Linked DNA regions of Natranaeroarchaeum aerophilus. The main gene of each other region encodes a partner of the protein of the gene in region 3 in a complex. Links are inferred from orthologs where the notes say so. Each region holds a gene or a part of one and is shown on either strand. Other genes may lie near its edges.

Region 1 (7,355 bases), on a different replicon or contig from region 3:
AGTTCGTCGTCCGCGAGATCATCGAGCAGGCCGCACAGCCACTCCCGGCCGTACTCGCCCTCGGGCACGTAGTCGACCCGGATCCGTGGCCCAAGTTCGTCGAGTTCGAGCTCGTCGTGCTCGCCGAGTACCCGGATCACCCGCCCGCGGAACTGGCGTCGACTCCCCTCGAAACTCGGCTGCGTCGGGACGTCCGGTGCGGTGAAGTCTCCGGTTCCGTAGGCGTGACACCACTCGCGCCATGGACAGCCCGCCCCGTCGCAGGAAGGCGTCTTCTCGCAGGCGACCCCGCCCAGTTCCATGATGGCGTTGTTCCAGACGCGGGACTCGCCGCTGGGCATCAGTGCCGCCGCGGCGGCCTCGAACTGGGTATCGTCGTCTTCGACGTCGAATGCGCGATACAGCACGCGCTTGACGTTGGTATCGACCACAGCATTACCGGTGTTGAACGCGAAACTGGCGACTGCGTTCCCGGTGTAGGGGCCGACGCCCTGTAGTTCCTGTAACTCGTCGGGGTCGGTCGGGAACTCACCACCGTACTCGTCCTCGATCTGCCGGGCAGACTCGTGGAGGTATCTGGCACGGTTGTTGTAGCCGAGACTGTGGTCGCTCCAGAAGGAGACGACATCGGAGCGGTCCGCGTCCGCGAGCGCTGCGGTCGTCGGCCACCGCTCCAGAAAGGAGTCCCAGGCTGTCTCGACGCGTGAGAGCTGGGTCTGCTGGCTCATAATCTCGGAGACGAGAATCTCGTAGGGGTCCGTGGTCTCGCGCCACGGGAACGAGCGGTGGTCGTCCCCGTACCACTCGATCAGGGCGGTGCGCACTTCCTCGACGTCGTCGGGGAGGGACTGCCCGCCGGGAAATGGGGCGTCCTCGGTCGTCGCGTCGTCGGTCATTGGCGGACGTTGGAACGGAGTCGGTTTATCGGCTCTGGTCTCCGTACTTTGGGAGCAAACGGGGCCGTACTCGACAGCGAAAGGGGTATCCGCGTCTCGGCGCAACCCCGAACCATGAGTCTGGACGATCTGACCGCGGACGTCGAGGAGACCTACGAATCGCTGGACGAGGAAATCTCGCTCGATCTCGATGACGACACACGCCAGGAGCTGACGATGCTGATGGCCGCGCTGGACAAAGACGAGGACGACCTGGTCGAGCAGGCTGTCCGCCTGCTGTTCCAGAGTACCGTCGAGACGGGCAAGCTCGATTTCCACCTGCGGAGCGGCTACGATGTCACGTACGACGAGTATCTCTCGGGAATGACCTACGAGGAGATGGGTGGGGGCATCGAGTACCCACAGCAACAACAAAACGACGAGCGCCGCTACCAGTTCTGATGCGCTTTGCCCTCCTCGGCTGGCCGGAAGAGGGTCCGACGCTCCGGCTCGACTGGGAGCGGTTCAGCTACGCCGGGAAGTTCGTGATGTCGAACACGGGCAAGGCCGTACTCTGTGAGGGTCACGCGGGAGACGGCAGCGTCGACCCCGAGGACGTCCTCGCCGCCGTCGCGTTCAACGAGGACCGGACCGACGAGGGAACGCTCTGGCTCCGCTACGTCACGGTGCGGGCCGACCGGCGCAGCGAGGGGCTTGGCCCCGAACTCGTGGGGAAGACGGTCGATCGGGCGATAGAGCGGGGCTACGAACGGCTTCGGATCGCCGTCAACAACCCCTTCGCCTTCGAAGCGCTCTGGAAGGCTGGCTTCGGGTTTACGGGCGAGGAAACGGGCATCGCGGAACTCGTACTCGTGTATCCGCGTGAGAACGCGCTCGACCGACACGACGATGCCACTTCCACAATCGAGTCCTACCAGGACGGCATCGAGCGCCTCGAAGCACGGGATGGCCTCACAGAAACGGAACAGCAGTTCCTCGCGGCCCGACGTGACGCCGAGCCGCCGGCCCCCATCGACCGCAGTCAATAGGCAGAGTCACAGTTCGTTGTCGCAGGACGGACACACTTCCTTCGAGCCGGTCGTCCGGGGAACGACTTCGATCCGACACCGATCGCACCAGCGGAGTTGGTCGGCGGGTCCGTCTGGGGTGTCATGTGTCATATGTGGTCGTACTACAGTGAACTACCCCACCCTGCTCGCGCTGACGCGCTCGCTGAGGGTGGAGCTTCCTGGTTCCGCGACGCGCTTTTTTACGGACGGTCGGCTTGCGCCGACAGTCCGCGCAGGGAGCGCAGTCTCCTCAGGCGTAGATTTGGAGCGTCCCACTCCTACTCGGTGGTGACGGCGGAATCTGTCTCGACCGTCCTTCTTGTCGGACTCTAAGCCGAGACGATGAGTAGTTGCCATCACGGTTCCAGTCTTCGGCTGGCACCGTTATAAATTCATGGAACAGAGTGCAAGCAACTCTGTGGCGGCGCTGTATCCCCTCCCTACTGCGCTGCTTGTCCGCTACGCGGACTGCGCTGCTCGTTGAGGAAGGGGGCTTAGCGCCTCAATTCAGCTAACGGTCGTGAAAGCTTTGCCACGGTGACCCCTTTCCCGTGAACATCCCCGCCGCGAACCGAGGCTATTCAAAACCTCGGCCACTACTGAAAGCCAATGGGAAACGCAGCACTCCGTGATCTGGCTGCCATCGAGACCGTGTCGTTCGACGACCTCGACGGACTGATCGTCGGCGTCGACGCGCACAACTGGCTGTACCGGTATCTGACGACGACGGTGAAATTTACGAACGATTCCGTCTATACGACCGCAGACGGCACCGAGGTTGCGAACCTCGTCGGGATCGTGCAAGGGCTCCCAAAGTTCTTCGAGCACGACCTCGCGCCCGTGTTTGTTTTCGATGGCGGACCATCGGAACTCAAAGCCGATGAGATCGAGGAGCGCCGGGAGGCCCGTGAGACTGCCGAGGAGAAACTCGAAGACGCCAGAGAGCGCGGCGACAGCGTCGCCGTGGCACGGCTGGAGTCGCGCACCCAGCGGCTCACGCCGACGATCCAGGAGACCTCGCGTGAACTGCTGGATCTGCTCGACATTCCGTACGTCGAAGCCCCAGCAGAGGGAGAGGCGCAGGCGGCGTATATGGCCCGAAAGGGCGACGTCGAGTACGTCGGGACGGAGGACTACGACGCCCTGCTCTGTGGCGCGCCCAGAACCCTGCGTCAGCTGACGAGCAAGGGCGACCCTGAACTCATGGAGCTACAGGCCACGCTCGACGAGCACGAGCTGACGTGGGAACAGCTCGTCGACGTTGCGATCCTCTGTGGCACCGATTTTAACCCTGGCGTAACCGGTATCGGGCCGAAGACAGCCGTCAAACTGGTCCGCGAACACGGTGATCTGTGGACCGTCCTCGACGAGCGTGGCGAGCACGTCGAACACGCCGACAGGATCCGATCGCTCTTTCTCGACCCGACGGTGACAGACGACTACGAGTTCTCGACCGAGCCGTCGCCGGACGTCGATGCCGCTCGCGAGTACGTCACGGGAGAGTGGGAGGTCGACGCCGGAGAGGTGGAGCGCGGATTCGAGCGGATCGAGGAGGCACTTACCCAGACCGGTCTCGACCGGTGGACCTGAGGATGGTCGGTTCAGTGAGCAGGGATCACCAGTGATACTGCGTCGCCTGCTGTATCCGGTGGCCGACTCTGACGGTCGCGTAGCCACGCTCAGAACCATCGCGGCACTGCTCGCGTTCGCACTTGGGGTCAGATACACGGGCGTACTCGTCCCGTCGGCACTGGCGCTCGTCACCATCGCGGTCACCGGTGTCGCACTCACCGTCCTTTTCGGGACGCTGGCACAGGTACTCGCCGACCCCAGCCGCATCGAAGCGTTCTCGATTCGGTCATCGTTTGTTCCGGGTCTCAGAGCACTAGCTCTCGCTACCGTTGCACTCGCGCCACCGCTTTTGTTACTTGCGAGTATGGTGGGTGATGTCTCGGGAGAACCCCCGACGAGTGAGGCTACTGGCGTCGTATTGCTGTTCGGCTCGACCGCGACGCTGCTGTTTTTCTTTGCGTGTCTGTACGTCTTCCCCGCCCTGCTCGCCATCGCGACAACCCGCGGATCCGTTCGCCGCGCGGCTGATCGAGAGCTTCTCGTACCGGTCCTGAGCGATCTCTCTTACCTCTCGCGGTGGACGCTCGGGCTCGTCCTGCTGATTCCTGCGATGAGCCTCGTGACGACGAGCCTCCAGTCAGGTGAAGTAGCTGGTGTGCTCGCCGCTGGTGGTGCCGCCCTGCTCTGGGTTGCTGGCGCTCGCGTCGTCGGTGACGGCTACGACATGGCACTCGGAACTCGTACTGTCGAGTAGCCAGTCCACAGCAGACGACGAACGGAGTGGGGGAAAACGCCTATTTCAGGCCCTCGACAGCTTCGATTCGGCCGTTTCGAGAATACGATTGCGAAGCGCCTGTCCGGAGTTCGAATCGAAGACGTGGATCGCGTCCTCGGGGAGATGTGCGACGAGCCGATCGCCCGACTGAACCGTTCGCATTCCGCCAACGGTGGCGACGAACGTCTCGCTATCGACCGAGCCGAGTTCCTCATCGTCGAACGCGAGATAGACGATATTCTCGTCGCCGGTCGGTTCGACGACGTCGACTGTCACACCGACATCGTGCGGACCATCTGGCGTACCCTCCCGAAGCTCGATGTCTTCGGGACGAACACCGAGTATCATTTCTGTCCCGCCTTCGGCGAGTTCGGTGGCCATCTCCCCGACCGGATAGTCGAAGTGCTCGCCAGTGAGGGCGGCAGTTTCGCCCTGTCCGTCCAGCGTCATATCGAAGAAGTTCATCGACGGTTCGCCGACGAAATCAGCGACAAAGAGGTTTGCGGGCTGATGGTAACACTCCAGTGGGGTGCCAACTTGCTGAAGTTCGCCGCCGTCGAGGATCGCGACCCGATCGCCCATGGTCATCGCCTCGGTCTGGTCGTGGGTGACGTAGACGGTCGTCGTTTCGAGATCCTCCTGCAGGCGCTGGAGTTCAGTTCGCATCTGGGCACGGAGCTTTGCGTCGAGGTTCGAGAGTGGTTCGTCCATCAGGAACACCTCGGGATCGCGGACGATCGCCCGTCCCAGCGCGACACGCTGTTGCTGGCCGCCCGACAGTTCTCCCGGCTTTCGGTCGAGCAACTCACCGATTCCCATCATCGACGCGGTATCCTCGACGCGGTCGTCGATCTCGTCGCCCGGCAGGTCGGTCGACTCCTGCAGACCGAACGCCATGTTCTCGTGAACAGTCATGTGTGGATACAGCGCGTAGGACTGGAACACCATCGCGATATCCCGGTTCTTCGGGGGGATGTCGTTGATCACGCGATCGCCGAGTCTGATCACGCCGTCCGTGATCGATTCGAGCCCTGCAATCATGCGTAGCGTCGTCGACTTCCCACAGCCCGACGGTCCGACGAGGACGAGAAACTCCCCGTCCTCGATATCGATCGATACGTCGTCGACGGCGATAATCTCGCCGCCGTCGTCTTCAGTGAATACTTTCGTTATATTTTCGAGTCGTGTTTCGGCCATTGTCAGATCTCCTCCGATACCCGGATCGTTTGTCGCTCGATCATACCTGTACCCCCTCGGCGAACTTGTCTGCGAACAACACGTACACCAGCAGTGTCGGGAGTGCCGTGATCAGCGCACCGGCCATCCGCAGCGGATAGTCAACGCCTTCGAGCGCCTGTCCGAGCCCCGAAAGGATCAGCGTGGCAGAGGCCGCGGGGTCGTTCACGCTGCCAATAATCGTCAGCGAGAACAGGAACTCGTTCCAGATCTGGGTGAACTGGAAAATGAAGACCACGGCGAACATCGGGATCGACAGCGGCAGGACAATGCGCCGGTAGATCCGCCAGATCGACGCCCCGTCGAGTCGTGCTGCTTCGATCATCTCCCAGGACATCGTCTTGTACTGGGAGCGAAACAGCAACACACAGATGGGTATCCCGTACGCGGTATGGGTGATGATCAGCTCGAGGATCGTCGCGTGGTGTTCCGACAGCAGCGGCAGGTCCCAGAGCAGGCCCAGTCGGTAATCGAGCATTGCGTACTGGTTCCAGAACTCGAATAGCGGGACGATCACTGCCTGATACGGAACGAAGATCCCGGCGATAAACAGCGCGAACACCGCGATCTGACCCCGCCACTTGACGAGAGTCAAACCGTACGCCGCCATGCTGCCGAAAATCGCACAGAGTATCGTCGCCGGAATCGTAAACAGGAGGCTGTTTACCATACCGACCGCGAGCGCATCAAACGCGAACACCCACTTTTCGACGGTAAAGGCCTCTGCAGTCGAGAGTCCCTCCGGTATGAAGGGCCAGGCAGGGGGTGCAAAGGGGAGCGTCTCCCGAACCCCTCTCGAGCTTTTGATCGAGGTGACGATCCCCGACTGGATCGGGATGAGGTAGAATACGACGAGTCCGACCAGCGTCGCATAGAGTCCGGCTGCGCGGAGATTGATCCGCTCGGATAGCGTTTCCTCTTCGGTCGTCTCGGTCGTCTCCTGGCTCATAGATTCCCTCGTTTGTACTGGTTGTACAGATACGGTGCAATGACGGCAAGCGACATCACGAACAGCGTAATCGCAATCGCCGAGCCGTACGCCCACTCCGAGCGCTGAAACGCCTCCCTGACCATCTTCGTCGCGAGGATGTCGGCACCGCGCCGGGGTCTGTAGCCGTCAAACGTCGCGTACAGGAAGTCGAAGGCTTTCAGCGCGAACAATACCAGCACGACAGACGCGCTGACCATCGCCGGACGAAGCTGTGGGATGATGACTCGCCAGTACATCCGGAGCGTGTTCGCCCCATCGACTCTGGCCGCCTCGTACTGATCACTGGGAATCGATCGCAATGCGGCGAGGTAGATGACCATCGTGTAGCCACTGAACTGCCAGACCAGTGCGAATATCACTGACCCCAGTACCAGCCGTGGATCCCCTAACCAGTTGTACGGGCCGAGACCGAACACTCCGACGAACTGGTTGACGATTCCGTTGTTGACGTTGTACATCCACCGCCAGAACTGGGCCGTGACGATAAAGGACAGGGCAAACGGCAGCAGGTAGATCGTCCGCAGTGTGCGGCCGAACCGGATCTCCCGATCCAGCAACAGCGCCAGCGCTAGCCCGATTGCCAGACATGCCACTGTAAAGACGATGAGCAACACGAGCGTGTTGCGCGTCGCCGCCCACATCCCCGGATCATCGAACATCGCCCAGTAGTTTCCGAGGCTCAGGCTGCTGTAATCCGGTTCACCAAAGCCCGAGTACGACGTCAACGAGAGCAGCAGGTTCCAGCCGATCGCCGCGTAGACGAAAAACCCCATCAACAGGAACGGGGGGAGCCAGAACGGCGCGGACTGGACGAAGTCGCTGTCCAGCCAGCGTCG
Region 2 (7,402 bases), on a different replicon or contig from region 3:
GTCCCACCCCTGATCGGGTTGCTATTGATGGCCGACAGCACGGTGGGACACCTGCCGGGATCGCCGCCGCGGAAGCCGAGTCCTGGCCAGTAGTCCTCGACTATCTGCGATCGGGGCTTGAAAAGTAAGCTCGACTGATCACGTCGTATCGGGAAGTTCGACCTCGTCCGGGTGGGGCATCCAGAGCAGATCGATCGTGATGCCAAGCGTGAGCGGAATCCCGATCACGACGATCAGCGCCGTCGTGCGGTCGGCCGCGGCGGTACCGATGCCGAACGGACCACTGAGCAGCATCGTCGAGGCGACCAGCAACATCGGAATCAGGATCGCCGCATATAACGCTGCACCCCAGTTGGTCGTCAACCGAATCCGGAAAAAGCGCGTGACGATCGCCGCCATCGCCGTGTGGACGACCAGTAAGATCCCGTATCCGATCACCGTACTCACTGCAACCATACACGGACTAGTCGCCGCTCGGTCTTTGTCCTGTCGGAAAGCGACGACCGCCTGAGGCGGGACAACCGTTTTGCCACGAGCGCGTGAGTGTGGAGTATGCACCGGGCGATCGCCGAGCGTGACGTCGAGGAGACGGCGGTGACCGAGTCGGAAGCCATCGATCTCTACCGCGAGATGGTGCGCGCCCGGACGTTCGACGATCGGGCGATCGCCCTGCAGCGGCGCGGCTGGATGAGCGGCTACCCACCCTTTCGTGGCCAGGAGGCGACGCAGGTCGGCGTCGCCCACGCCATGGCGACGACCGACTGGCTGGTCCCGACCTACCGCTCGAACGCCGCCCAGATTGCTCGCGGCGTCCCCATGAGCGATCTCTTTGCCTTCCGGAAGGGGTACGCCGAGTTCCAGTCGGGTCACGATATTCCGGTATTCCCGCAGGCCGTTCCGATCGCCACCCAGCTCTCCCACGCCGTGGGGCTCGGGATGGCAGCACGACATCGCGGCGACGAGACGGCGATCCTGACGCTCTTTGGTGACGGCGCGACCAGCGAGGGTGATTTCCACGAGGCGATGAACTTCGCCGGAGTGTTCGACGCCCCGGTCGTCTTCTGCTGTGAGAACAACGGCTGGGCCATCTCGCTGCCGCGCGAGCGCCAGACTGCCAGTGAGACGATCGCACAAAAAGCGACCGCCTACGGCTTTGAGGGAAAACGGGTCGATGGGATGGACCCCATCGCAGTCGCCGAATGCGTCGCGGACGCGCTGTCGACCGCCCGCGAGTCCGGCCCCGTGCTGATCGAGAGCCTGACCTACCGGCTGGGCGCACACACGACCAGCGACGACCCCTCACGATACCGCGAGGAAGAATCGGATCTCCCGGAGTGGCGCACTGGCGACCCCATCGAGCGCTACGAGACATATCTCCGCGAGCACGGACTACTCGACGACGAGACGATCGCGGACATTCGTGAGGACGCCGACGCTGCGGTCGACGACGCCGTCGAGCACGTCGAGGCGATGGCCGACCCGGAGCCCGACGACGTGTTCGATCACGTGTACGACCGACTCCCTGCGGAGCTACGGCGGCAGCGCTCGACAGTGGGCCCTGTCGGGGAACAGAACTAGCCGACGAACTGCTCGACCTGCGGGAGTCGTCGTTCGAGGTCGGCATCCGGCTCCAGCTCCGGATCGGCGGCGAGGCGATCGAGCACGAGAAAGACGTCGACACCACGAGTTTCGAGCCAGCCAACGAGGGACTCGATCGCGGCGCGGTTGTGCGCCAGCGACTCCAGCAGGTTCACGAGTACGACGACGCCGACCGTGGCCTCGCTGTCGGCAGGCATTGGGTCACTGAGCGCGGATACCGTGGCCGAGTCGGCAGGTGACTCGTCGGTGGGCGACATCGAGAGACAGCTAGAACAGATCGCGACCCGGTCGGCGTTCCCTGGGACGTACTCACGCAGTCGCTCCGGCACCGCGGCGACTGTCGCATCGTCGCCACAGGCCGGACAGGCCATCTCAGTCGCTCGCCTGCGCCTCTTCGAGGGCGGCGGCTTCCGCCTCGGCTTCGGCCTTCTCTTCGGCCTCGGCTTCTTCCTTTTTCTCCTTGATCTTCTTCATGCGGAAGATCTCCTCTCGCTCCTGCTCTTCGAGCTTCTGCTCGATGTACTCCTGATTGTCGTACAGATCGGGCAGCAGTTTGAACTCCAGAGCGTTGACGCGGCGTTTCGTCGTCTCGATCTCGTCAAGCATCTTCTTCATCGCGGTCTCGACCTCGGCGGCGAGGATGATCGACTCAAGCAGCTCCTCGTAGCTCTCGGCGACCTCGTCGATGCGCGAGGAGGTGCCGAGCACGCCGTAGCCGCGCTGGTCGAGCGTCTTTCGTACCCGGGTGGACTCGATCTGGGGGACGACGACGCCCATGATGTTTTTCGACTCCGTGGTGATCTCGGGGTGTTCGTGGAGCGCGGCGGCAGCACCGCGGACGGCCACGTCACCCTCCATCGCGCGGGCCATATTGATCGTCCGCTGGGCGTCCTCGTAGTTGGCTTCCATATCCGCCCGGACGTCCTGTGCCTGATCGAGGATGTCCATGAACTCCATGATGAGGCCGTCACGCTTCTTTTCGAGCGTGTCGTGGCCGCGTTCGGAGAGCTCGATGCGATCCTCGATCGCCATCAGGTTCTTCCGAGTGGGCTTTACGTCTTTGGCCATTTGCTCTCTCCTAACGAACCCAGCCGGATAACTGTTACCAGATTCGGCCGCGAGCGCCCCCGAGCGAAACCGATTTGACGGCCGAGCGAGAGCGTCGAAGCGATGGGACGGTTCGGAGCCGACGAGGCCGGGCGGGGACCGGCACTGGGATCGATGTTCGCCGGCGCAGTCGCGGTGGGGGACCCAGACTACCTCCCCGACGGCGTCGCCGACTCGAAGCAACTCACCCGGGCGCACCGGGCCGAGCTATACGAACAGTTGTGCGACGACGACCGGATTCGAACCGCGGTCGCGGAAATCCCGACTGGCCGGATCGACGATCCGGAGACTGACATGAACACGCTGACTGTCGAAGCACAGGCAGCGGCGATCGGGCAGGTCGTGTCGGCGGGCGACGAGGGCGTCGTCGACGCCTGTGATCCCTCCGAGTCACGGTTTGCCCGGCGGGTCGCCGATGCCGTCCCGGCCACCATCGAGATTACGGCCGAACACGGCGCGGACGACGCGTATCCGATCGTCGCCGCCGCGAGCATCGTCGCCAAAGTCGCGCGGGATCGCCACGTCGACGCGCTGGCGGAGCGCTACGGCGCGGTCGGGAGCGGCTACCCGAGCGATCCGACCACCCGCGAGTTCCTCGAAGAGTACGTAGCGGAACACGGCGCACTACCGAGTTGTGCCCGTGAAAGCTGGGGAACGTGCGCGGACGTGCTGGCGGCAGCGGAACAGACCGGACTCGACGGGTTCTGATAGTATGTAAGACGCCTCCGCGTGATGACACCCTCGAACCCGTCGCTATTCGTCACGACGACCCCACGACAGTCTGTATCCTCGAACTTCGCAACGACTTTCGATACTGGTGTATCGCCCGAGACTTCCGAAGACTCCGCCGAAATGAGTGAACTGACATCCATGGTATTCAACTCCGGTCCGGTCTCCGATCCAGCCTTCTGGAGAGACCCTCAAATATCACGGCCCAAATGGACCGCTGATGACAGATAGACAGCAGACGCCCGCGTCACGAGGCGCGGCGAGAATACCACGTAGAGACTATCAGGCCTCATCGTGAGCCAGCACGCTTATAGCTATTTCACAAACATTGTAAAATAATGATCGGACCGGAGCTCGTACTCGTGCTATCAGCAGGAGTGTTCACCGCTGTCGTCTGTGGGTTTGGTACGCTCCCATTCTTTTTCGTCGATGAAATTGGGGACAGGCTCACGGTCGTTCTATGGGGGTTCGCAGGCGGAGTGATGTTGTTTGCCTCGGTCTTTGGGTTCGTGTTCGAGGGGCTCGGGGAGGGAACACTGTGGCAGGTGGGAGTTGGCCTCGTAATCGGTGTTCTCCTCGTCGTGCTCGCGGACCGAGTGATCACGGGATACGAGTTTGCTCCGCGTGAAATGGCACAGGCCGACTTCCAGAAACTCGTCCTTATCGTCGGCGTCCTCACGGTCCACAGTTTTCCGGAAGGAGTGGCTCTTGGCGTCGCATTCGCTGATCTCGGTATCGAAGGTGATCTCATCGTCGGCGGGCTGGCCGTCCCGGCGCTGGCCATCTTCATAACGGTGGCCATCTCGGTGCAAAACATCCCCGAAGGTCTCGCAGTTGCGATCCCGCTGAAGACGTTTGGCGTGCCAAACTGGCAGATATTCGGCTGGGCGGTGTTTTCGAGTATCCCGCAACCGATTGGTGCTGGAATAGCTTACGTCTTTGTCACGTGGGCACGTGAATTTCTGCCGTACGGATTTGGATTTGCCGCCGGTGCAATGATCTATCTCGTGTTACACGACATCTTCCCGGATGCGCTCGAACACGGTGAGAACGCCGGTCTTCCAGGCCGGGGCCGGAGAGAGCTCGCGATTGGGGTTGTTCTGGGGGTCGTACTGATGATCCCAGTTATACTTCTGACAGAATAGTATCGGTCTTTCAGGCGCATTCGAAGCCGGGCTCACAGCTCTACTGAGACCATGGAAAAGACTGGTGACGGCCAGTGAGGGTGGCATCCTCTGTCTCACCGGTCTCCCACGTCGTCCGACTGAGAGTCCCTGCTCACCGGTAGAACGGCTGCCTCGACCGATCGGCGTTTCGCTCACCGATGCCCGGCATCGGCGGCAGGGTCCGTTTGTGTGCGGCGTCGAGATACATCGTCGCGACGTCTTCTGCAGTCTCGACCGGAACGTCGACGCGTTCGGCGGCCGCCTCGATATCGTACTCACGATCAACGAGGAGCCGGAGCAGTCGATCGAGCGTCCGGTACTCCGCACCGAGCTCCGTCTCGTCAGTCTGGCCCGACCAGAGCCCGCCGGTCGGCGGTTTGCTAACGATCCGGCGCGGCACACCGACACGGGGAGCCAGCGACCGGACCTCGGTCTTGTACAGGTCGCCGATCGGAAACAGATCCGCTGCCCCGTCACCGTACTTGGTGTTGTAGCCAAGCAGTAGCTCCGAGCGGTTCGACGTCCCGGCGACAAGCAACGAGCGGGTGTTTGCCGCGTAGTACGCACAGAGCATCCGGAGTCTGGCGAGCACGTTCCCGGTCGCAACACGATCGGCATCTTCACCGATCTCCGTCCCGACAGTTTCCTCGAACGCCTCCAGCAGCGGCCGAAGCTGTATCTCGTGAAACTCGATTCCGAGTCCGTCGGCGATCGTCCTGGCCTCTCTCGCGTGGACGCTGTCGGTCTTGCTGGCTGGTAGCCCCAGTCCCAGCACACGGTCACTACCCAGCGCTTCGACGGCGAGCGCAGCAGTCAGCGTCGAGTCGATCCCGCCACTCATTGCCACGACGACACCGTCTGCGTTCGCGTCCACGACGGTTCGGCGGATGAACTCCACGATCTCTGCCCGTACCGCATCGAGGCCCTCCCCCGTGGTGAGAAATGTTGGCCCTTCGCTCTCCCCCAGATACCGCTCGAACGTTGTATCGTCTCCAGATAACATTGGTGAATCCAGCTCTTTCTCCCAGTAGAATACCACACACTTTGCGTATTTAGTGCTTCTCCATGAATACCTAGTAGTGTTTTGGGGAGTTGGTGTGTGAACCGAAAACAAAGCGTCGACGGCTACTTGTCCGTCTTGATTTTCCGCAGGATGCTCCCGTAGGCCGGGCGGGTGATGAACACCCCGATCAGCACGCCGATGATCGTGATGATCGCGAAGCCACGCAGGTCCCCGAGCGAGAGGAACGCGAGCGGGCTCATCGCGATGATCGTCGTCGCGGCGGCCGCGCCGATGATCCAGAACGCCTTGCGGAACCGACTGTCGAAGACCCGTTGTGAGGAGACGTCGCCCTCGGCCATCACCTCGTCGGCGATGATGATCAGGTCGTCTACACCGGTCCCGACGACGGCGATGAATCCGGCGATGTGTGAGAGATCCAGCGGTAACTTGATCGCGGCCGCAAAGCCAAGCAGGAGGAACACCTCCGAGAGGGCGGTCACCGACATCGGCGCGGCGACGCGTGGGTCACCGTACCGGAGGAACACCATCAGTACAACGGTAAGTACGGCGAGCACGCCAGCGAGCAGCGAGTAGTTCTTGAAGTCGTCCGCTCGTGACGAGGAGATTGTTTGACTTGTCCCGTCGTCGAGGTTCAGCGTCGTCGGCAGGCTACCGGCTTCGAGGCTGATACGGATATCCTCTGCACTCTGCTGCTCAGTTGACGTGGCGACGAACGTGGGACGGTTTACCCACGTTCCGTCGTTGAAATCGTCGGCCAGGCTCTGTTGCATACTCAGCCCGCTGACCGTCTCACCGTCGAGTTGGATCAGTTGACAGTAGCCGTATCCGCCTTCGGGATGCTCAGCAGGCCAGCTACATTGGTTAACACCATCCGTCGTGATACCGCTGTCGACAAGCGCGTCCGCGTAGTCCGGTGCAGCATCATCACGGATTACCACCGGGACCTGCCACCGATCGCCATCGTCACTCCGCTCGACCTGTGAGACAGAGGCGATATCCTCACGGGTGAGGACGACTTCCTCCTCGTAGCCAGCCTCTGTGTCGGCTGGGTAGTGGAGAACGATCTCGACGAGGTTCTGGTCGCGGATCAGTTCGCGGAGGTCGTCCGCCTCACTGCCGGGCGACTGGACAGTGATGAAGTGTTGCCCGCCGGAAGATTCTTGACGGACGGTACCACCTTCGAAGCCGGACTCGCCCATTCTGGTATCGAGGATATCGACCATCGACTCGCGGGTCTCTGCAGTAACACCGCTTCGAACGTCAGTGTCCGAACCAGTATAACCCGCGTTCTCTATGGCAACCTCCAGATCGTCAACAGTGACATCCCGGTGGAACACCTCGACCGTCCGGTCATTCACGGTTTCGCCACCGACATTAGCTCGAACTTCGTGGTCACGGAGTTCGAGGTCCTCGTCGTTAGCGACCAGCTCCTCGTAGACGGCGGTCTCGACCTCGCTGTTGACAGTAGTACGATCCTGGCCTTCAAGTTGGACATCAATCCCTTCAGCGGTCGTCCCAACGATCGGTGCGCGGATCCGCGCACCGCCGGAGAGTTCAACGCCGTACTGGAGGTTCGTCCAGTTGCCTACCGAATCGCCTTCCTCGCGTTCTCCAAGCGTGTCACCGAAACTCGCCCCCGGAACGAACAGGAAGAAACACGAGAGTGCGATCAGCGCGACGAGTAGGAGGATCCGCCAGTTACTGCGGGCAAACTCGCGCACGTTCATCGGTTGATCCCCTCGAACTTGTACCAGCGAAGTAGGCTCAGGTTGAGCAT
Region 3 (7,545 bases):
GAGAGATCGTGAGAGGGACAGAGGTATGGTTCGGGAGCTGTGCGATCGGCGAACAGAGTCTCGCCACAGCGTTCGCAGCCGACGGCGATCTGATCCGGTGCGGGCACACGACCGGCCGTAATCTCGATGGCCACGCGTCGAACGTGTTTGCATCGCTCGTCGCGGAATCGGTAGTCCGGACAGGTACAGCGACCGGCCGGGAGGTCGACGAGATAGGCGTCCTCGGATTGGCCGACAACCTCGTAGGTCCCGCGACCGAGCGCGGTGACTGCTATTCGTTCGGTCAGTGCCCGGCGTGAGCGGTCGTCGAGCTCCTCCAGCGAACTGTCGGGGAGAGCGGCTGACGCGGGTGTGTGTGCGGAGTGCGTCATACTAGCTGGTAGGTTCTGGAGCGGCCTAAGGCTTCCCCAGATCCTGTGTCATCCATGAGGGCCCGGGACCAGTAGAAGTGGTTTGTGGCATAGTCACAGGGGCCGCAGGTCCGAGGAGTCGGTCTTCTCGTACCATACCGGCCGAGACACACTCATCGAAGCGCTTTTGATCGGCCCGTGGGTTCGATGGGGTATGGACCTCGAGCGGGAACGAGTGATCGAAATCGTCGCAGCCGTCGGTGCTGTCGCGGTCATGATCGCCACGATGATGTGGGTCGGATCGACCTACGCGACCGACGGAGCGCTGACGGATGATGGCGGAATGTTGCTCGTCGGGAGCGTGATCTTCTTTATTCTGCTGATGGCTGCGGTCGGCGTTGTGCTGGCGTACACTGTCAGTGCGGAAGACAACGACGAAGCGGACGAAGACCACGGGTTTGACTGATTTCGACGGCTACTCGGCGGACGCATCCAGCCGTTCGTCGTAATAGGTAAGCGGATGGTCAATCTCCGAACAGAGCTCATCCTTGTCGACGCAGAGTCCAAACGCGTCCATCGTCGCACAGCTCGGTGGTGGATACTCCCCCGTCCCGTTTGCTCCCAGATGCGCAGCCTGATACTGGATTGTCTCGTCGTTGACGTCGTCGCCAGCCGAAATCTCGGCGACCTCATCGGGGGACATCCCCACGCTCGTAAGGAAGGCCGTCAGCGCGAACCGGCCGGTGTGGTCGAGGTCGTCGCCCGTCTCGACACGGTCGAGGAGCGCCTGGACGCATGGCGGAAACAGATCGGGCCGGACGGCGTCGAAGTCGGTGCTGAGCTGGCGGTCCGCGAGCGACTCGTCGAGACTATCGACCGCATCGTCGAGCCCCGCTGCGATCGGATCGGGGACCGAGAGCGGAAGCCCCTCCGTGATCCGGTCCCGGATCGCCTGCTGGAGCAGGTCGTGGAGCTCCGCCGCCTCGACGGGGACCGATCCGTTCGAGAGCGCGCGATTGACCAGTCGCCAGTCCTCCCCGTCGAGGTCCGCAGAGAGCCGGAGATACGACCCGACGGCGACGCGGTAGCCCTCGGAAGCCGGGCGAACGTCGCCAGCGAGGTTGAACTCGGCGAGCAAGCGGTCGACGGTGAGGCGCTCGTCGCTGGTGCTTTTGAGCTGGTCGTCCGAAGAGAGATCCGCCTCGAACCGCTCGCGAGCGGCGGCCGCCTCGGCGTGGGCGTACTTGCGGATCAGTACGTGCTCGTCGACGAGTGAGACGAGGACGCGAGCGATCGGGTAGGAGAGCAACTCGACGCGAGTGCGACGATGGGGCTGGCCGATGGTTCCCTCTCGCAACGCGGCGTCGACGCGCTCTACGGCCCGGTCGACGGCGGCCGCACCGTCGCGGTTCACGAGTTCGACGAGATCGACCTCCGCCGCTTCGACGGCTTTGCGGGCGTCGTCGAGGAACGGGTACCGGGCGTAGAGGCGCTTCATCGCTCCGGGATTGCGTTCGCGGCAGGATAAAACGACCGATCCCACAACCGGGGCGTTTTTGGGATCGACCACGTATGAGCGGATGTGACGTCGTACTTCGCGTACCCGTGTCCCGGCTGCCGGACGACGAATAACCTCCACGAGCCGGAGTGCCGGTTCTCGGGGACGGAGTGGCACGAGATCGAACGCGCGTATACGGCGATTCTGTCGGTGCTATCGGCGGAGCCGTGTGCCGAGTCGACCCTCCGGGAGGCCGTCGACGGGCGCTGGAGCGGGCTGCACGCCGCGGCGCTCGAACAGCTCCAGCGGGAGCACCGCGTTCGCGAAGCCGAGGGCGTGCTAGAGTTGCTGACGCCCGAAGAGCGCAAAGAGCGCGTCAGCACGCCGACCCACGATCCCGTCAAAACCATCTACGAGGAGGGTTCGGTGCCGGGCTGTCACGACAACAGCGTCTTCGCGCTGATCGCCTGGTTCGAGATGGTCGGACTGGACTGGCCCGAGACCCGCGAGAACGTCATCGAGTGGCTCCACGAGAGCGGCACCTGGGCCCGGGGCGGGTTCGAGGAGTCCTCACCCGAGGAACTGGTCGACTCGAAACGACACGTCCACGAGGAGGGCTACGGCTGGAAAGAGAAAGCAGTCGCTGCAAAACGCGTGATCGACGGCCACTGAGCGGTGCCCTCACGAACCCGGTCGAAAGTCGCCTACCAGCCTTTCGGCTCGACCGTGTTCTCGGGGTCCTCGCCCTGCAGCGCGCGCAGGACGTCGTTCGAGACCGTCTCGTTCAGATCCTGATGTGAGTCCGCCGAGTACCACGCCGCGTGGGGCGTGAGCACGACATCGTCACGCTCCAGAAGCTTCGATCCAAACGGCGGTTCCTCCTCCATCACGTCGAGACCGGCACCGAAGATCTCCCGCTCGACCAGCGCGTCGTAGAGCGCGTCCTCGTCGATGATCCCGCCCCGGCCGACGTTGACCACGATCGCGTGGTCGGCCATCGTCTCGAACGCCTCGGCGTCGAACATGTGATGGGTCTCGTCGGTGAGTGGTGCGTGGATCGTCACGGCGTCCGAGCGTTCGAGCAGTTCGTCGAACTCGACGATCTCGGCGTCGTACTCGTCGGCGACCTCCTGATCGACGTACGGATCGTAGACGACCAGATCGAGATCGAACCCTGCAGTGAGTTCGGCGATCCGCCGGGCGATCGTCCCAAAGGAGACGATCCCGAGTGTCGAGCCGTAAAACCGGGGGAACGTCCGGTTTGGCATCCAGTTCCACTCTTCTGCCTTGACGTCTCGATCGTACTCGACGAGCGTCCGTCGGCACGCGAGCAGCAGGGAGAAGGCATGTGTCGATACCTCGTTCGTCGAGTAGCCAGGGACGTTGACCACCGGAATTCCTGCATCCTGACAGGCTTCAACGTCGACGTTATCAAAGCCCGTCCCGGCGCGGGCGACGATCTCGAGGTTGTCGAGCTGGGCGACGAGCTCTGCCGTAACCCCGGTGTTCACGTCGAGGATCACCGCGTTGGGGTCGGCCTCAACGATCCCGTCGGTGTCACCGGTTTCGATCGGTACAAGTTCGTGATCGATGGCGGAGAGCTGTTCGCTGACTACGTCTTCTTTGATAAACGGCGTGTTGCTGACGGCGATAGTTTTGGTCATAGATTGTTAACGGAAGATGGTGTTTTTACGTCGTGAGAACGGCGTCTGTGCCGTTTGACGTATTCAGATGTGAGGGATGAAGACTAATAAAAGGCACCTTCCGACTCAACAGCTGAGAACGGTCGAACGTATCAGTCGGACTGAATCCGCGGTGCGAGCATGAAGGTCACGTTCCCGTTGCCTTCGGCGATCTCGAAGTGAAGTTTGACCGGGAACTCCTCGCCGAGTTCCATTGTTACTTCGCCGTCGTTGGCGATTGCCTTGTTCATGTCCTTGAGATAGTCGAGGCTAAAGAGCGACTCGGCATCGCCGGACTGGAGATCGATCAGGTCGCCCTCATCGAGTTCGAGGTGGACGTCGTCGGTGTCGCCCGCCGCCTGCACGTAGAACTGATCGTCGGTGGCGTCGACGCCCAGTGCGATGTGATCGGAGACCATATCGGCGGCTTTCACTGCGCGATCGATATCCTTGCCCTCGATGACGACTTCCGCGGGGAGGTCGAGATCCGGAATGTCGGGTTCCTGTCGGATCGAGTCCGGGTCGATCAGTGCGAGGGTGTACTCCAGCCCGTCGATCTGGATGTGAAGCTTGCGCGTCTCCTCGTCGAGCTCGAGTTCGATGAGCTGTCCCGAATCGGCCATCCCGGCGATGTCTTCGAGCCGGGTGAGATTGACGCCGATCAGACCGCCATCAGCCTCGTAGGACTCGAATGCCGTTGCGTCCAGCGAGAGATCGACCATACCGACGTTGGCCGGATCGACCGCTCGAATCGAGATGCCGTCCTCGTTGAGATGAATCTTGCACTCGTCGACCAGCACGCTCACGGAGTCCAGAGCCGTTTTGAGCGTCTCCGCGCTAACGATCGCCTTGAACATATATCATCAGTTTGTGCCCCCGCACCATAAAAACCCACGCGTTCGCGCTCGCGCGTGAGGCCTACAGTGTGACATGCCGGGGAGCCGCCAAGCGAAGCGCGTAAACGCTCGGACGGTCAACTATGCCCAATCAGATGCCACGGAAAGACAAATACTACAATCGAGCGAAACAGCAGGGCTACCGGTCGCGATCGGCGTTCAAGCTCAAGCAGCTAGACCGCGAAGAGAACCTCCTCGGGCAGGGCGATGTGGTCGTCGACCTCGGGGCCGCTCCCGGCGGATGGATGGAAGTCGCAGCCGAAGAAGTAGGTGCTGACGGCACCGTCATCGGTGTCGACCGCCAGCGGATCGACGATATCGAGACCGACGCGACAGTCGAAACGATCCGCGGTGACATGACCGACGAGGACGCTCGCGAACAGGTCCGTGAAGTCGCAGGCGATGTCGATGTCGTCATCTCGGATATGGCCCCGAACATGACCGGTGAGTACAACCTCGACGCGGCGCGGTCGGCACACCTCGCACGGATGGCCTTCGAGACTGCACTGGAGGTCCTCGACAGCGGCGGCGACTTCGCCGTGAAGATCTTTCAGGGACAGGACGTCGACCCGCTCCGCGAGGACATGAAAGCGGAGTTCAAGTACGTCCGGACGATGACGCCGGATGCCTCCCGCGATGAGTCCTCCGAGATCTATCTCGTCGCCAAGGACCGCCTGACTGCGCCGGTCCGTGTGGGTGACGAGGTGACGGTAACTATCGAGGACGTCGGGGGCGAGGGCGACGGCATCGCCAGCGTCGAGGGCTTTCGGCTGTTCGTCCCCGACACCGAGATCGGCGAGACCGTCGACGTGCGGATCGAGGACGTCAAGCCGCAGTTCGGCTTCGCCGAGCGGATCGACTAGTTCTTCCGAGCGGGTCGATCAGTTCTCCGAGTCGAGACGGCCGTGACGGGCGTCGATCTCGTCTAAAATATCGAGGTTCTTTCTGATCGACGCCCGGATCGCGTCGCTGCGGTTGACGTACTTGCCCTCATCACCGACGTGGTCGTCGAGATCTTCGAGCAGTTCCTGTGGTATCTCGACGCTGATCTTTGGCATACCCGAGAATACGACCCGGGGCTACTAAGAATGGCGACTGCCGGAGCGCTCCAGGAATCCAGACACTGCTCGGCTACGATGGCGTTCCGCCCCGCCGGAGTTTTCGTCGCGGCAGCGTGAGCACCCACAGGATCGCCAGCCCGATCAGGTACGCGAGCGCGATCGGGATGGCGAGCAACAGCATTGTGAAGAGGCCGCCGGGCGAGAACGCCGCCGAGAGCGCGAAGATCGTGATCGTGACGATCCGCCAGCGAGAGTACATCGCCTCGAAAGAGATGATGTTGTTCCGGGCAAAGAGCCACATCGTCATCGGGATGTTCGCGAGCAGGCCGATCCCGGCGGTCAGGAAAAAGACCATCCAGAAGAAGTTCCTGAGCCGGAAGGCGACGATCATCCCGGCGTCGACCGCGTCGGCGACTAACCAGGAAATGATCGCCGGAGCGATGATGAAGAAGCCAAGCAGGCTCCCGCCGATCAGGCTTGCAAAGAGGTACGCCCCCCAGGTGTAGAAGACGCTGCGTGATCCGGCGTCGTCGCTGACGAGTCCTCGCTCTTCGAGGGCGGGCCAGGCGTAGTAGAGGATCATCGGGAGCACCGCCACGAGGGCGATGATACCGCTGACCTGCACCTCGAATATCAGCACCTCGACAGGGTGGAGCGCGATGACCTCATCGGTCGCCGCGAACGTCTCGTTGATCTCGACGCCCGGGAGATAGGTTGGCCGAGCGATGCCTTCGCCAGTCGCTTCCTGTACCTCGGTCCGGAGCTCCGGCGGGACCCGGGCCAGGAACTGTTCACGAATAAGTCCGATTCCGCCGGAGTACAGCCACATGAACAGACCGACGAAGACGACGGTGAAGACGCCGAAGATCCGGAACATCTTCGAGGTGAGACTCTCGACGATGAAACGGATATCATAGAAGTAGCCGCCGATGTCGTCCTCGTCTTTCTCCTCGGAGAAGAAGGGATTGAGCATCCCGGAAGCAGTGTCAGTGACGATATCCGAGCCGTCTTCCTCAGCAGACGTTTCCTCAGTATCTGCTGCCGTTGCGTCGGCTTCCTCGGCTTCCTCCGCCTCGTCGAACCGGTCAAGGATCGCCTGCGCCTTCTCAGGCTGGTCGGCCTCCATCGCCGTCTGTGCATGCCCCAGCGCCTCGTCTTCGGTTAGGTCGGCGAAAGCCTCCGGCGGGGCCGACTGGATACCCGCGGCATCGAGCCCGTCCAGGTCGATCTCGGCCGGATCGCCCGCACTCGCCGGAGCAGGGCCCCCGACCCCACGCTCGGAGTACTTCGGCTGGACGGGCGCTTTGAGGATTCCGAGGGTGTAGTAGGCAACCCCGAGCAGCCCCGTGAGAAGCCCCGCCTGCAGGGCTGTGATCGTCCAGTCGAGCGTCCCGCCGACAGCGATGTCACCGCCGGGATGGAGCAGGTCGGGAAGCCGCGGGAGCAACTGGGCATTGAGGAGTTCGACACCACCCAGCGCGAGGAACGCGAACGTCCCGGCAAAGACGCCGGCTGCGGCGATACCGACTACACCTGCCTTGCGGCGGAACTTCCCGGATTCGACCGGGTCAGGAGCCTGCCCGGCGCGCTTGACGTTGGTGATCACCTTGGCGAGGCCGAGACTGGCGGCGTACAGCGTCACCAGCGGGACACCCCACATGATCTGGGTGAACGGATCCGGCGGCGAGAAGATCATCCCGAAGACGAAGATGCCGAGCACGGCGTACTTCCACTTGTCGCGGAACGTCTCGTAGGAGACGATTTCAGTGTAGGATAACACGGCCATCGCGAGCGGGAGCTGTGCGGCGAGACCAAAAGAAAGCGTTAGCAGGATGATGAATTCGGTGTACCTGACGATCCCGTAGCTGGGTTTGATCCCCGCGTTCGTCGCGTTGGTCGCGAGGAAATCGAACATGAAGGGGAAAAAGAAAGAGTAGGCGTAGACGATCCCGCCGACGAACAGCCCGAGGATGGCGATCACGAACCCGGCGATGCGTCGCTGGTTGATCGGAATCGACTCCTCTGCGCGTTCGAGGATCGCCTCTCGACCGTAGTAGA

Evidence for each region.
Region 1: the proteins of AArcSt11_RS01625 (region 3) and fen are in contact, whole or in part, in a crystal structure (PDB 1RXZ), measured with the Archaeoglobus fulgidus proteins. The link is inferred for Natranaeroarchaeum aerophilus from one-to-one orthologs. Residues at the interface, in WP_010877842.1 of Archaeoglobus fulgidus: Asn43, Val44, Ala45, Met46, Pro120, Arg121, Pro123, Leu125, Gln151, Met192, Ser194, Asn218, Tyr219, Pro220, Ile237, Leu238, Ala239, Pro240, Arg241, Ile242, Glu243, Ser244; in WP_010877775.1 of Archaeoglobus fulgidus: Lys326, Ser327, Thr328, Gln329, Ala330, Thr331, Leu332, Glu333, Arg334, Trp335, Phe336.
Region 2: the proteins of AArcSt11_RS01625 (region 3) and rnhB are in contact, whole or in part, in a crystal structure (PDB 3P83), measured with the Archaeoglobus fulgidus proteins. The link is inferred for Natranaeroarchaeum aerophilus from one-to-one orthologs. Residues at the interface, in WP_010877842.1 of Archaeoglobus fulgidus: Val39, Ala42, Asn43, Val44, Ala45, Met46, Leu125, Asp168, Ser194, Asn218, Tyr219, Pro220, Ile237, Leu238, Ala239, Pro240, Arg241, Ile242, Glu243, Ser244; in WP_010878125.1 of Archaeoglobus fulgidus: Ala74, Ile178, Ala179, Ile183, Arg190, Ser195, Asn196, Leu197, Arg198, Gln199, Lys200, Thr201, Leu202, Asp203, Phe205.

Annotation. Positions count from the first base shown.
Region 1 is NZ_JAKRVY010000004.1:167,208-174,562, forward strand. The notes cover bases 1,775-4,544. They hold fen (flap endonuclease-1), read left to right. Parts: upstream 1,775-2,554; coding sequence 2,555-3,535; downstream 3,536-4,544. Other genes in these bases: AArcSt11_RS09400 (GNAT family N-acetyltransferase), read left to right, coding at 1,775-1,924; AArcSt11_RS09410 (hypothetical protein), read left to right, coding at 3,567-4,271; AArcSt11_RS09415 (ABC transporter ATP-binding protein), read right to left, coding at 4,317-4,544. Outside these bases: AArcSt11_RS09390 (HhH-GPD family protein), read right to left, coding at 1-896; AArcSt11_RS09395 (ribbon-helix-helix protein), read left to right, coding at 1,011-1,337; more of AArcSt11_RS09400, read left to right, coding at 1,337-1,774; more of AArcSt11_RS09415, read right to left, coding at 4,545-5,489; AArcSt11_RS09420 (carbohydrate ABC transporter permease), read right to left, coding at 5,530-6,477; AArcSt11_RS09425 (carbohydrate ABC transporter permease), read right to left, coding at 6,474-7,355. UniProt on the Methanocaldococcus jannaschii protein: Structure-specific nuclease with 5'-flap endonuclease and 5'-3' exonuclease activities involved in DNA replication and repair.
Region 2 is NZ_JAKRVY010000003.1:136,132-143,533, forward strand. What follows is about bases 1,775-4,591. They hold rnhB (ribonuclease HII), read left to right. Parts: upstream 1,775-2,769; coding sequence 2,770-3,414; downstream 3,415-4,591. Other genes in these bases: AArcSt11_RS07565 (DUF6276 family protein), read right to left, coding at 1,775-1,970; AArcSt11_RS07570 (V-type ATP synthase subunit D), read right to left, coding at 1,972-2,667; AArcSt11_RS07580 (ZIP family metal transporter), read left to right, coding at 3,774-4,580. Also shown: AArcSt11_RS07550 (acyl-CoA thioesterase/bile acid-CoA:amino acid N-acyltransferase family protein), read left to right, coding at 1-128; AArcSt11_RS07555 (DUF7991 family protein), read right to left, coding at 139-456; pdhA (pyruvate dehydrogenase (acetyl-transferring) E1 component subunit alpha), read left to right, coding at 553-1,578; more of AArcSt11_RS07565, read right to left, coding at 1,575-1,774; AArcSt11_RS07585 (NAD+ synthase), read right to left, coding at 4,714-5,604; AArcSt11_RS07590 (preprotein translocase subunit SecD family protein), read right to left, coding at 5,727-7,352; protein translocase subunit SecF, read right to left, coding at 7,349-7,402. UniProt on the Methanocaldococcus jannaschii protein: Endonuclease that specifically degrades the RNA of RNA-DNA hybrids.
Region 3 is NZ_JAKRVY010000001.1:341,562-349,106, reverse strand. Bases 2,516-5,475 are described here. They hold AArcSt11_RS01625 (DNA polymerase sliding clamp), read right to left. Parts: upstream 4,388-5,475; coding sequence 3,644-4,387; downstream 2,516-3,643. Other genes in these bases: AArcSt11_RS01615 (ribbon-helix-helix domain-containing protein), read right to left, coding at 5,308-5,475; AArcSt11_RS01620 (RlmE family RNA methyltransferase), read left to right, coding at 4,522-5,289; AArcSt11_RS01630 (C-terminal binding protein), read right to left, coding at 2,553-3,512; AArcSt11_RS01635 (DUF7474 family protein), read left to right, coding at 2,516-2,520. Outside these bases: AArcSt11_RS01650 (SWIM zinc finger family protein), read right to left, coding at 1-371; AArcSt11_RS01645 (DUF7472 family protein), read left to right, coding at 565-816; AArcSt11_RS01640 (DNA primase large subunit PriL), read right to left, coding at 826-1,848; more of AArcSt11_RS01635, read left to right, coding at 1,933-2,515; more of AArcSt11_RS01615, read right to left, coding at 5,476-5,484; AArcSt11_RS01610 (twin-arginine translocase subunit TatC), read right to left, coding at 5,558-7,545.